One region of the Virgibacillus sp. FSP13 genome, then DNA from elsewhere that is predicted to be linked to it. Evidence: riboswitches for the same ligand, from Rfam matches in the RefSeq annotation. Region 1 holds a riboswitch; each other region holds the start of a gene.
What was found. Region 1 has a riboswitch for cobalamin ahead of ACW2QC_RS04220 (ABC transporter substrate-binding protein). Riboswitches for the same ligand answer to the same signal wherever they lie in the genome.

Region 1 (4,252 bases):
TTTGAAAGCATTCCTCTAATGATTTCCCTTCCCCATCAATTAATTGCTTTAATGTAACCTTTAAGGAGACAGGTGATTTAGATAAAAGTATTTCTCTTGTTTTTACGGCAAAGTCATCTGTATCTGTTGCTAGTGATTCGATGATTTCCTCGATCGTGTCATGGGAAAAATGCTGATCAATTTTAGTTTGTAAAGGAGCTAATATCCCACTAGTTTCTGGATTATCTGTATACATATCCAATAATTGGTCCAATTTTTTTACTGTGTTTACTGTGTGCCAGTTCGTGTTTTCTACTTCGCGAAGTAAATTAGTTAATTGATCACTGGACAGGAAAGCCTCGGCAGCATTTGTATAGATAACATCTGGTGCTGAAATAACGGACGCTGTTAATGCTTGGTAACGTCCTGTATAATCTGGAGCCTTGTTTAAAAAGTAAGCTGCCCCAACATCTGGAAAAAAGCCAATATTCATTTCAGGCATTGCCCATTTCGTTTGTTCTGTTACAATTCGATGGCTGGCCCCGTATGAGAGTCCTACACCACCGCCCATGACGATGCCGTCTAAGCAGGCGATAATTGGCTTTGGAAATCGATAAAGAACTTGGTCAGTTATATATTCCTCTTTAAAGAATTGTTCTGCTGTTCGCAATGCTGCTTGACCCTTTCTTGCTTCATATAGGGTTTTAATATCCCCACCAGCACAAAATCCCTTCGATCCCGCACCTTGTAGTATGACGATGCATATCGCATCGTCTTGACCCCATTCCAAAAGATTTTCCTTTATTTGAACGAGCATGTCGTATGTTAATGAGTTTATTGCCTTTGGTCGATTCAAAGTAATTGTAGCTACACCATTTTCATCAGTAGAAAATAAAACTTCGGCCATGGTATTGGACACTCCTTTATGAATGATTGAAATGAGGCTTCCGCTTTTCAGTAAAAGCTTGAACCCCTTCCTTGGCATCTTCTGTTAAAAACAACTCAGCAAATCGCTTTCTTTCCCGTTCTAACCCTTTTTCAAATGTTTCATTATATCCCTTTGTAACACACTCGATTGCTCGTTTGATACTTGTCATACTTTTCCCATCCACAAAGGATTGGGCAATTGTTAAGGCTGTGGTTAAAAGTTTTTCAGGGGAAACGGTTACCTGCACAATTCCAAGTTCTTTGGCTTCACTACTATTAATTTGTTTACCCGTTAAAATTAACTCTAACGCTGTTGCTGTGTCAGTCATTCGGCTAAGTCGCTGTGTTCCACCGAACGACGGTATTAGCCCGAGCTTTAACTCTGGAAGTCCAAGAACAGCATTTTCAGAGGCGATCCGAAAGTGACATCCCATTGCTAATTCTAAGCCGCCGCCTAATGCAGGTCCATTAATTGCCGCAATGACAGGTTTATTCATTGCTTCTATTTCATTGCAAAGTGCTTGTCCCGCTTCTGACATTTTCTGTCCCTTATTATAATCACCAAGGGCCGGTATAAATTCCTTAATGTCTGCACCAGCTACAAAGAATCGGCCAAATCCTGTGATGACCACTCCATGTACATTCTCTTTTAACTTTAAATCTTCTATGGCTGAGCGTAATTCTGAGATACATGAAGATGATAAAGTATTTGCAGGTGGAGCATTTATCTCCACAATAGCGATATCGTTTTCGGTTGTTATTTTTAGTGCACGATAGTTCATAAAGAAAATCCCCCTTAAAAATTACTGCTAATATTGTTGCAAGAACTGTGCCAGGCACTAACGCTTATATCGCAAGGTGAAAAACTGTGAAAAGTGTCTATGTGTCTATACAATTTGACGGATATGGTGACTCTGTCATAAAGGAATGAGCTTATTATCGCCAAATAAAACGTGGAGGGCGTTCGTAGTAGTTAAATTTAACGCAGGAAGTACTGCTGTCTAAACTTGTCGCATCTACTCTAAATTCTTCCTTTTTTGCTGTTCTAGATTACGCAGATAGTGTATACTCAAGAATGGAAAATATAATATGTGTAACAGAATAGGGTGTCTGTCGTAAAGACTTAAAAGGGAAGTTGGTGAAAACCCAACGCGGTCCCGCCACTGTAAATGGTTTTTGCCTGTATAACTACTGAAAAGAACAGGAAATGAGATGCCATGAGCCAGGAGACCTACCCAATTCTGATATACCAATAAACCTACGAGGATAGGGAGGTGTATAGTCGGCAGAACATCATACTTGATCATGATTGCTGAACAATATTCGTTTAAACATCTTTCATAGCTAAGATGTTTTTATTTTGGTTTAGAAGTATGAGCTTTTAATAGGAAAACAGGAGGAAAAAGAAATGAAATTGAAAAAAATACAGTTATTATTACTGATGATGATCCTATTCATCGGGATATTGACAGGCTGTGGCAGTTCCTCGGATGATGCCGAAAAGGATAACAATAGCGATAAAGATGCGAAAACAGAACAGACAGAGGAAGCCGATTTCCCAGTAACCGTTACAGATGGAACTGGTGAAGAGCTGACAATTGAAGAAAAACCAGAACGAATCGTATCTGTCCTGCCAAGCAATACAGAAATGGCTTTTGCTTTAGGACTAGGCGAACAAATTGTTGGGGTTTCTGATCATGATAATTATCCAGAAGAAGCAGCAGAAAAGGAAAAAATCGGTGGTTTGGAATTAAATGTTGAAAAGATCCTTGCACTTGACCCGCAATTGGTGTTAGCAGATCAAACCAATGATGAGAAAGCACTGAATCAGATTAAAGAAGCTGGAATCCCAGTATTGATTGTTGGGGAAGCAACCGACTTTGAGGGTGTCTATGAAACAATTGAATTGATGGGGAAAGCAACCGGGGCACAAGAAAAAGCAGATCAGGTTATTGGGGATATGAAAGATGAATTAACATCACTTAAGGAGAAAGCTAGCAAGATAAAGGAAGATGAACGGAAAAAGGTATATATGGAAATTTCACCTTCACCAGAGATCTTTACTGCGGGGAAAAATACATTTATGGACGAGCTATTATCTGTTATAAATGCTGACAACGCCGCTGCAGATCAGGATGGTTGGGTCAAAATGAATGAAGAAGCAGTTATTTCTATGAATCCGGACGTTGTGATTACGACATATGGATCATATGTGGATGATCCTGTTGCGGAGGTAACCGAACGTGAAGGCTGGGAGGATATTACGGCAGTCAAGAATGAGCAGATCTATGACGTGAATGCTGATCTTGTTAATCGTCCAGGCCCTCGTTTGGTTGAAGGAGCAGAGGAACTTGGTAAGGCGATCTATCCAGATGTTTTCAAAGACTAAAAAAATAAGTGCCTATCCCATATTGTTGCTGGTTTTGTTTGCAGCTGTATTGATGGGGGTCTCCATTGGCACGGTAAAAGTTCCAATAGAAGCTATTTTGAGGATCTTATTCGCCTCGATTACGCAGACATCTTTACCAGATTCGGTAGATACAATGTATGAAAATATTGTGATGAACATTCGGATGCCACGTGTCATTCTATCAGGCATTGTTGGTGCATCACTTGCCATTGCTGGGGCAGCTTTTCAGGGGTTATTGCGAAATCCCCTGGCTGACCCCTATACCCTTGGCGTATCATCCGGGGCCAGTGTTGGTGCGGTACTGACAATCTTTTTTAATCTGTCCCTGCCATTTCTCGGTTTGTACACATTGCCGGTTTTGAGCATTATCGCATCGTTTCTCACGATTTTCATTGTCTTGTTTTTTGCCAAAAGAGTGGATCGGACAATGCGAGTGGAGACGATTATCTTAACTGGGGTCATTTTTAGTTCGTTCCTAGGAGCTTTGATATCGCTAATGATTGCCTTGACTGGTGAGGAACTAAGGCAAATCATCGGCTGGTTGCTTGGTAGTGTATCAATGCGTGGCTGGGATTATGTTTGGATCATCGTACCGTTTTTTGCCATTGGGTCAGTAATTCTCATGATGCATGCGACAGAATTGAATGCGATGTCATTTGGCGAAGATCAGGCAAAACACTTAGGTGTCAATGTCGAGCGGAAAAAAATGAACATCCTTATCGCTGGTTCTATTTTAACGGGTGCGTCTGTTGCGGTTTCTGGGACGATTGGGTTTGTTGGCCTAGTTATACCGCATTTTATTCGAATTATTTGGGGGCCTGACCACAAGCATTTACTACCGTTATCAGCTTTGGCTGGTGCCGGCTTTCTGATTCTGGCTGATCTCGTTTCCCGAACCATCATCGCCCCATCTGAATTGCCAATTGGCGTTATTAC
Region 2 (4,252 bases), on a different contig from region 1:
TGCCAGAAGTGTGCAAGCGAAATATAACACCATTAAAGAGTATGGTCTCAGAGGAGCAGCCTACTGGGTGCTAGGTAATCCATTTCCGCAAAACTGGGCGGTTCTAACAGATAACTTTAAAGTTCGAAAGTTGTAGCGTTCATAAGAATATAAAACACCTCTGTCAAATTAGTGTGCAGAGGTGTTTCTTAATGCCGCATATAGATTCACTCTTTTTTATGGCCGTAATTTCCTTTTCTCTTTCACAAGGTTTACGTTTGCAAGCAATATGGCATACAAAATGGTGAAGAAAATATAGGTGATGCCTACAAGAAGACTTAATGTTCTTGGATTGAATACTTCCAATAAAAATCCAGCTACACCCATCGAAAGGCCTAATGCTGTATTCGATATCATTTGTGTCAATCCAAAAAATGCCCCTTGCCTTGCTTTTGGTACGATTTTCATGATAAGTGTGCTTGAACAAATGTTACTGATTCCTCCAGCGAATGTGATAAATAAAACAGTTAGTAGAGCAAACGAAAAAGTCGGAACAACACTTAAGAGAAGATGGCCACTACCTTCAAGACCGATAAATATCACGACTAACACTACTAGTTTTCGCTTTAATTTAGATGAAAAGAAAGAACTTATAATGAAACCTAATCCAAGCGCTGTGTAAATCAATCCAACTCCAAGGTCTCCCTTGTGAAAAACATCAAGTGCATATACGCTCATGAGAACATTATCAACCCCATTGGCTAAAGGCATGGTAATTTCAATAAAAATAAAGATAAGCAGTATGGACGACCCAGTAATTAACTTCCATGTTGATTGAGCATGGTGAATGGGATTATATTTTTTCTCTTTCGTGACTGTTGGAATTGTCATTTTCAAGATAAATAATGCTGAGATAAGGTATGATAACCCATCTAGTATAAAAGGGAGGTGTAAACCGAATAAATAGGAAATGACTCCCCCAGTACTTGAACCGACAACGAGTACAAAGCCAACCATGATTTGTTCAATCGCGTTAATATATAATAATCTATCCTGTTTTACAAGTGTTGGAATGGTTGACATTCTTGTTGGGGAATAGATAGCTTCCCCAGTTGCTAGACAAAATGCACTTATGTACACAATCCATAAATCCCCTGACCCTTGCACAAGGATTGGTGATATCGCAAATGGAATGCGCAATAGATCAATTGTAATCAGTATTTTTTTCTTGGAAAATCGGTCTGCTAGCATTCCACCGATTGGGGCTAAAAGTAAAAAAGGGGCCATTCGTATAGCAAACAGAAGTCCAATGGCAATACCAGATTCGGTAACTTGGTATAGCAACGTGAGAATAGCTACTTGGGTAAAGCGATTTCCTATTCCATTAATAGTTCCAGACCAGAAAAGCTTTTGATAATTTTTCTCTTGTTTCCAAACCATCCAATTTTTCATTTATATCACCACCTAATTATAATTCCATCTAATTTAATATATATCTAATTAGATGATTAAAAAAATAGGCTGACTAGATCAGCCACAATTCTTCGGGGTTTAATTCATATTCACCATTTTGCCTCGACATAAATTGGCACATGATGAATTCACGCCTAATAGTCGCAAAGTCCCCATAAAATTGTTTAATGTGTTCATTGATTTCTTTTTCGCTGTATGTTCTGCCTATTTCTAGTCCCTTTACAAGATATTCCAGAATAATAAGTTTCTTTTTACGTTGTGCAGGGATATTCTTTAGTTTTCCGTCTTGGAAGAAATTTTGTATTACCTTATATTTTTCTTCGTTATTAACCTGAAATTGCTCCATTTCTTTTTCTCCCCCAATCCTAAGAATTGCCTGTGCCATAAATGCCAGCTTTTTCTCATTTAAGTGAAAATAGATCGTATTTTTCTCCCTCCGCTGGTAAATGATATCGATCTCTTTTAATTTATTAATATGATAGGAGATAGTAGGCGGGGTCAGCCCAAGCTTCCCTGCAATTGCCTGCCCGTGGAGTGGGCCATCTTTTAGCAAAGCAATGATTTGAATTCTTGTTTTGTCTCCGATTGTTTTATGAAAATTAACGATACGTTCAAGTTGCATATGTGTACCCCCTAATATATATCTAATTAGATTGTAATCTAATTAGATATATATTACAATAGTCAAAGTGATGAAACACCCACATTATAATAAAAAATGGTATACTAAATACAATTGAATACATTTGCCTTATGGTGACTTGTATAAAAAGTTGAAAAGGGAAGTTGGTGAAATTCCAACGCGGTCCCGCCACTGTAACGAGGAGAATCCTTTGATAACCACTGTTTTGAATAGGAAACGGGAAGGAAAGTGATTCGATGATTCGAAGCCAGGAGACCTGCCATAGGGAAGGACATTTCAATCCTACGGGAAATAGGAGGGTGTTGCGTTTTGCGTTTATACATATTTAATGTAATTAAATTTTAGTGCGCATTTTTAACATCTTCTATTATGGAAGGTGTTTTTTAATTTTTGGGAGGATATTACTATGGAAAAAATAGCTATACAGGATTCTAAAACCGTTCAAACTCGTTTAGTATTACCACCAGATACAAACCATTTAGATACAATATTTGGTGGTAAGGTTCTAGCTTATATTGATGAAATTGCTGCATTAACTGCGATGAAGCATGCAAAAAGCGCAGTTGTTACAGCATCGATTGATTCTGTTGATTTCCTTTCTTCGGCAAAAGTTGGGGATTCGTTAACATTAGAAGCATTTGTGACGTATACAGGGACAAGTTCAATGGAAGTGTATGTGAAAGTTACCGCAAATGATTTGATTAAAAATGAAGAAAGACTGACAACAGAATCTTTTCTTACCATGGTAGCTGTTAACGAACAGGGGAAGCCGGTTCCGGTTCCGAACGTTTTTCCGGAAACCGAGGAAGAGAAAAGGTTATATCATACAGCACCATCACGAAAGGAGAATCGGGAAAAGCGAGCAAATATACGATGATAAAAAGGGACGCCGAGCTTTGGGTGCTAACTAACTTTGTTCAATTACTTTTTTAAATAGATCGCTAAATTTTTTTTCATCTTCAGCTGTAAAAGCTTTGGGTCCTTTTGTACGTTTGCCGCTTTTTCTAGCCATGGCACTTTCGTAACGTGTTTGCAGGAGTTGATCGATATTCTCATTTGAGTAGGCGAATCCTTTATGATGTAGAACGACACATCCCTTTGCTAAACTTAAAGAAGCAAGACCATAATCTTGTGTGATAATAATGTCATCTTTTTGTGCCAATTTCATAATCCGATAATCAGCAGAGTCAGCCCCAGTGTCGACATAGATCGTTTCGACCCCCTGTGGCTCTTGGTTGTTGGAGTAGTGGGCAAAGCTTTTTACAAGAATGACAGGAATTTGATTGATTTTTGCAATGGAAATGATGATATCCTTTACTGGACAAGCGTCAGCATCAACGTAAACTTTCATTGTTCTCTCTCCTGTTTTGTTTGATAGTGATAATGATAGCAGAAATCGCTTGAAAGCTCTAGACATTGTGGGTTTGCATGCTTCTCTTAACTTCATCTTTAGCAGAATTGGAGAATTAGACCAAAAGTATTGTTCGGGTTTTTTAGATATCATAAAACTTCACCCTATTACGTAATTTTTTGGCGCTATTTAGTTACCTCTTCTTTTTGTCTTAAAAATAATGGTTAGTGTTGCACAACTTATTAGGATACAATGGAAATAATAAAAGTGGCAGTTTGCATTAGACCAACTCCTTGACAATTCTAGAATAGTGAGGGTAATAAAATAGTGGTGAGGAGAGGGGCTTCCCCTCAACCTCAGGTGTTATCTTTTGAATCCTTTTCCGGTTGGCTCGGAGAAGGATTCTTTGCTTTTTGGCTATATAAGTCCCGGTACGTTGTTACAATTGCAGTAACAAGCCCAACTACTGACGTATAAACATAGCCTATATTGTTGATTAAATCAACGATATAATGTCAGACAAATGAAAACGTTAGCAACTATTTTTTAAAGTATTTAAGAATGAGTGTTTTCATAAGGTTGTTTTTTCGCATTGTTTGTTGCTCAGAGTTTCTATTTCCGTCTTATTCCAACAAGCAACAATCTTTCTCTTATAAAACAGCCATAAGAATTAAGGTGAAAAACTGTTTAAAAAGTGCACGCTATTGATTAAAATGAATCTAATCAATAGCGTGTTTTTATTAAATTAAGGGTGGGATTATGATGAGATTGGAAAGACCGGCGTTAAAATGGAAGAAGGAACACGA
Region 3 (4,252 bases), on a different contig from region 1:
TTCCTTTTTCCTTTGCAAGTTCCATTGACGATTGAATTGCATAATAAGCAATATCTTCATATAGTTCATCTGCATACACAACCGACTGATCTGACTCCCAATAAATCCCCTGTTGCGCAAGCAGGTGATGCCATCCGAATGTACCTAGACCAACCGCCCGATACGTTTGATTCGTTACTTGAGCTTGTCCAACTTTAACCGTGTTCAAATCAATCACATTATCAAGCATCCGCATCTGAATCGGTATCAATCGTTCCAAAACACCTGCTTCAACAGTCCGCGCGAGATTAACCGACGATAAATTACACACAACAAAATCACCTGGTTTACGAACGATCACGATATTTCCTTGCTCATCCTGATATTCGTTGGTAATGGTTGTTGCCGACATATTCTGCATAATTTCCGTACATAAATTGCTACAATAAATTGCTGTTCGACCTTTTCCACGCACATGTTTATTCGGATTTTGTCGATTCGCCTCGTCTCGATAAAACATGTACGGTGTCCCAGTCTCTAATTGGGCAACCATAATCCGTGCCATGATATCCATTGCTCGATATGTTTTTCTTGGTAAAAGTGGATGATTAACCGCCTCTTCATATTTCTCTGTAAAATAGCTCCGATCTGATTCATCGTAAAAATCCTCTAAACCAAGTGCAGCACCATTTTCATCCTTCCAGCCCATCATTTGTTTCACCTGATGTGGGCAAAATGTATGCCATTCGCCAATACTTCTCCCGTTCTCATCAACTTCTTGCAACTTTTTCATAAATAAATCAGGAATGGCTACACCTGTAAAAATATCATGGGCTTTACGGCGTTCATCACCATTGTTTGTTTTCAAATCAAGGAATCCATCCATTATGTCTTTATGGAAAACATCTAGATAAATAGCTACCGCGCCTTGTCGCTGCCCAAGCTGATCGACACTGACTGCAGTATCATTCAAAAGGCGAATCCATGGAACAACGCCAGATGAATTTCCTTTAAACTTTTTAATATCTGATCCAAGTGCTCTTACCTTTCCGTAATAAGCACCAATTCCGCCGCCGTCCTTGCTGAGCCTAGCAATATCCCAGTTGTTTAGATAAATACCATCAAGCGAATCATCGACTGTGTCTATAAAACACGATGAAAGCTGGCCAAAACTTTTGCCCGCATTGGCGAGGGTTGGGGTAGCTACTGTCATGTATAAATTACTCATTGCCCAATAAGCCTCTTTGATCAATTCAAGCCGCTTCTCCTCGGCCTCATCCTTCATCAGTGTCATTGCAATAATCATGAACCGTTCTTGCGGGAGTTCGTAAATATTACGGTCATGATCCCGTGTTATGTAACGATCAGCAAGTAAAAAGAGGCCAATATAATTGAACAGTTGATCACGCTCAGGAATAATCTCCCTTCCTAATGCTATTATTTCTTCTTTGGAATAACAGTTTACTAGATTGGACGAATAAATCCCCTTTTCAGTTAGCACCTTAATTAATCTATGAAAATCGCTATAACGCTGTTCCGGATGATACCCACGGTTTTCAGCTGCCTCTTGATAGAGTTCATTTAAATACATACGCGCCGCTACAAACGTCCAGGCAGGTTCATCCATGGCAATATTATTTAATGCATAAAATAATGCGTGCTGATTTACATCCGCTTTTGAGCTATTTAGTTGGTTGATTTGCTGTTTCACTTCACGAACATCTAGCCCATATGTTTCAGCAGCTATATCAATTTGTTCCAGTACATCATTAATCTCAGTAGATGTTTTTGTCATCATACGTTAATCGCTCCCTTTTCGTTTTAGAGAATTAAAAAATCCACTCAACTACTAATTGAGTGGATGAAATGACAGCAGTTAAAAAGCATACAGAAGTCCTGTGTGCACTATAACTATCATCTCATCTTCTCAATCCCCGAAGAAGTTGAAATTTCTTAAGCAAGACAGGTCTACTGACTAATGCTTCACCCTACTCCTGAGCCCTTCCCATATAAGAAGCCGTTTAAAAATCACCAAATCGAATTGCTTCGTTTCTAATTTGGAAACCTTCTGAACGTCTATACTTATACAGTGGTTTTGCTCATTTTCGTCAGCATTTACAGTTGCGGGGGCAGTTCTGGGTTTTCACCAGATTCCCAATTAAGCCGAATGGCGTCTACGCTTAAGGCAAATACTATATATGGTTTTATCGACATTTTAATACACAATATATTGTAAATCATGTCTAAGTTCATACTAAATGAATTCTTCCCTTTTAGCAAGGGTAAAACAAAAAACTGCCTACTCATTAAAAGTAGACAGTCCACAATACTTATTTATCTACATGACTCGCCTTATCTCGATCCCAGAATTCAACACCGGAATCATCATCCAATGCATCTTTATAAAAGACTGGATCCTTACCAGCTTTTCGTTGCCTTTGATAATCTTGTAAAACACGGTTGGCAATTTTGAACAACCTGGTAATCGCGTAAAGGTTAATAAGTGCCATAATCGCCATTGTCAAATCCGCTAGTGCCCATACAAGGTCGAATGTTGCAATAGCACCAAAGACAACCATCGCCAGTACTGCAATTCGATAAATAAACAAGCCGAATTTGCTGTCTTTTACATATCCGATATTATTTTCACCGTAATAATAGTTACCTAAAATGGAGCTATAAGCAAACAGGAATATCGCAATTGCAATAAATATTGATGCCCAGTCACCGATATGAAATCCAAATGCATTTTGGGTCAACTGGATACCATCGAGCTTGCTTCCCTCATAACCACCAGCTGAAATAATAATAAACGCTGTTGCACTACAGATTAAAATGGTATCAAAGAAAACACCTAATGCTTGGATTAAACCTTGTTTAGCTGGATGTGTTACTTCAGCAGTTGCTGCCGCATTTGGAGCACTACCCATACCAGCCTCATTCGAGAATAATCCCCGTTTAATCCCCATCATGATTGCCGCACCGAATCCACCGCCGGCTACTTCACGAATACCGAATGCATTTTCAAAAATTAACGCAAGCAAATCTGGTATTGCCGTAATGTTTACAATCAGTATATAAATCGCAATAAAGATATATATAATTGCCATAATCGGAACAATAATTTGTGTTACATTAGCAATGCTCTTTAGGCCACCAAAAATAACAATTGCTGTTAGCAAGACCAAAATAACAGCCATATACCCTTGCTTAAAGTCAAATTCCCCAGAAAAAGCTAAGCTTATCGTATTGGATTGAACGGAATTAAATACGAGACCATATGTGAACGTAATCGTTATAGCAAAAATAATTCCCAGCCAACGATTGTTCAGTCCCTTTTCCATGTAATAGGCTGGACCACCACGATATTGATTTTTCTCTGGAACTTTGTAAACTTGTGATAATGTACTCTCAACAAACGCTGACGCTGATCCAAGCAAGGCAATCAGCCACATCCAAAAAACAGCACCAGGACCACCTGCAGCTACTGCGGATGCGACACCTGCAAGGTTTCCAGTCCCCACCCGTGATGCAGCACTAATAGCAAATGCTTGGAATGAAGACGTCCCCTTTTTTCCTTCTGCACTCATTGTACGTTTATCAAATAAAACTCGAAACATTTCACGAAATAGGCGAAATTGAACAAAGCGGGTCTTAATTGTGAACCATAAGCCCAAACCGATTAATACGATAATCAGGACGTATGACCACAATACCTCGTTAATATCGCCTACTAAATTTTCAATGAAACCCATGGTGAAATTTCTCCCTTCGAATCTTATGAAACCCTTTACAGTCTTGTTCCTTTTACACTTCCCTAATTTCAGAAAAGGAAAACAAGAATCATAAGAAACAAGCTTTTGCCTCTTGTAGCATTTTATAATTGTATCTTATTCTTTTTTTCTGTACAAATTTTTGTTAATTCATGCTTTTCGGCAATTCCATGGATATGCAGTACCGAAACTTTTAGCCAGTTCCTTTGAATGCTGCCTTCCCTTTTTTCGTTGGGCAGCCCGCTCTGATGCATATTTATGCAATTGTTTCTCTTGCTCCGTTTCTGGATAAACATCAGGGACAGGAACTGGGCTTCCGTTCTCGTCAACTGCAACAAACGTTAAAAAGGCAGTAGTACATACTTCTCTTTCGCCAGATAATAAGCTTTCCGTCACAGCTTTCACAAATACCTCCATAGACGTATTATGTGTCCAAGTGACAAAAGCTTCCACACAGATCGAATCTCCTTCTTTTACCGGTGATAAGAAGTCTACTGAGT

Region 2: linked by a shared signal. The riboswitch ahead of ACW2QC_RS11665 (acyl-CoA thioesterase) and the one ahead of ACW2QC_RS04220 (ABC transporter substrate-binding protein) in region 1 are both predicted to bind cobalamin.
Region 3: linked by a shared signal. The riboswitch ahead of ACW2QC_RS11145 (ribonucleoside-diphosphate reductase subunit alpha) and the one ahead of ACW2QC_RS04220 (ABC transporter substrate-binding protein) in region 1 are both predicted to bind cobalamin.

Annotation. Positions count from the first base shown of each region.
Region 1 is NZ_JBSVKG010000003.1:87,991-92,242, forward strand. It holds gene ACW2QC_RS04210 (enoyl-CoA hydratase/isomerase family protein) at 1-886, opposite strand, end outside; gene ACW2QC_RS04215 (enoyl-CoA hydratase-related protein) at 903-1,688, opposite strand; cobalamin riboswitch at 1,994-2,159, shown strand; gene ACW2QC_RS04220 (ABC transporter substrate-binding protein) at 2,315-3,295, shown strand; gene ACW2QC_RS04225 (FecCD family ABC transporter permease) at 3,258-4,252, shown strand, end outside.
Region 2 is NZ_JBSVKG010000012.1:17,400-21,651, forward strand. It holds gene ACW2QC_RS11650 (LysM peptidoglycan-binding domain-containing protein) at 1-136, shown strand, start outside; gene ACW2QC_RS11655 (MFS transporter) at 217-1,431, opposite strand; gene ACW2QC_RS11660 (DUF2087 domain-containing protein) at 1,505-2,074, opposite strand; cobalamin riboswitch at 2,190-2,373, shown strand; gene ACW2QC_RS11665 (acyl-CoA thioesterase) at 2,502-2,972, shown strand; gene ACW2QC_RS11670 (YaiI/YqxD family protein) at 3,003-3,446, opposite strand; gene ACW2QC_RS11675 (GNAT family N-acetyltransferase) at 4,206-4,252, shown strand, end outside.
Region 3 is NZ_JBSVKG010000011.1:5,130-9,381, forward strand. It holds gene ACW2QC_RS11145 (ribonucleoside-diphosphate reductase subunit alpha) at 1-1,777, opposite strand, end outside; cobalamin riboswitch at 1,924-2,173, opposite strand; gene ACW2QC_RS11150 (alanine/glycine:cation symporter family protein) at 2,310-3,734, opposite strand; gene ACW2QC_RS11155 (acyl-CoA thioesterase) at 3,903-4,252, opposite strand, start outside.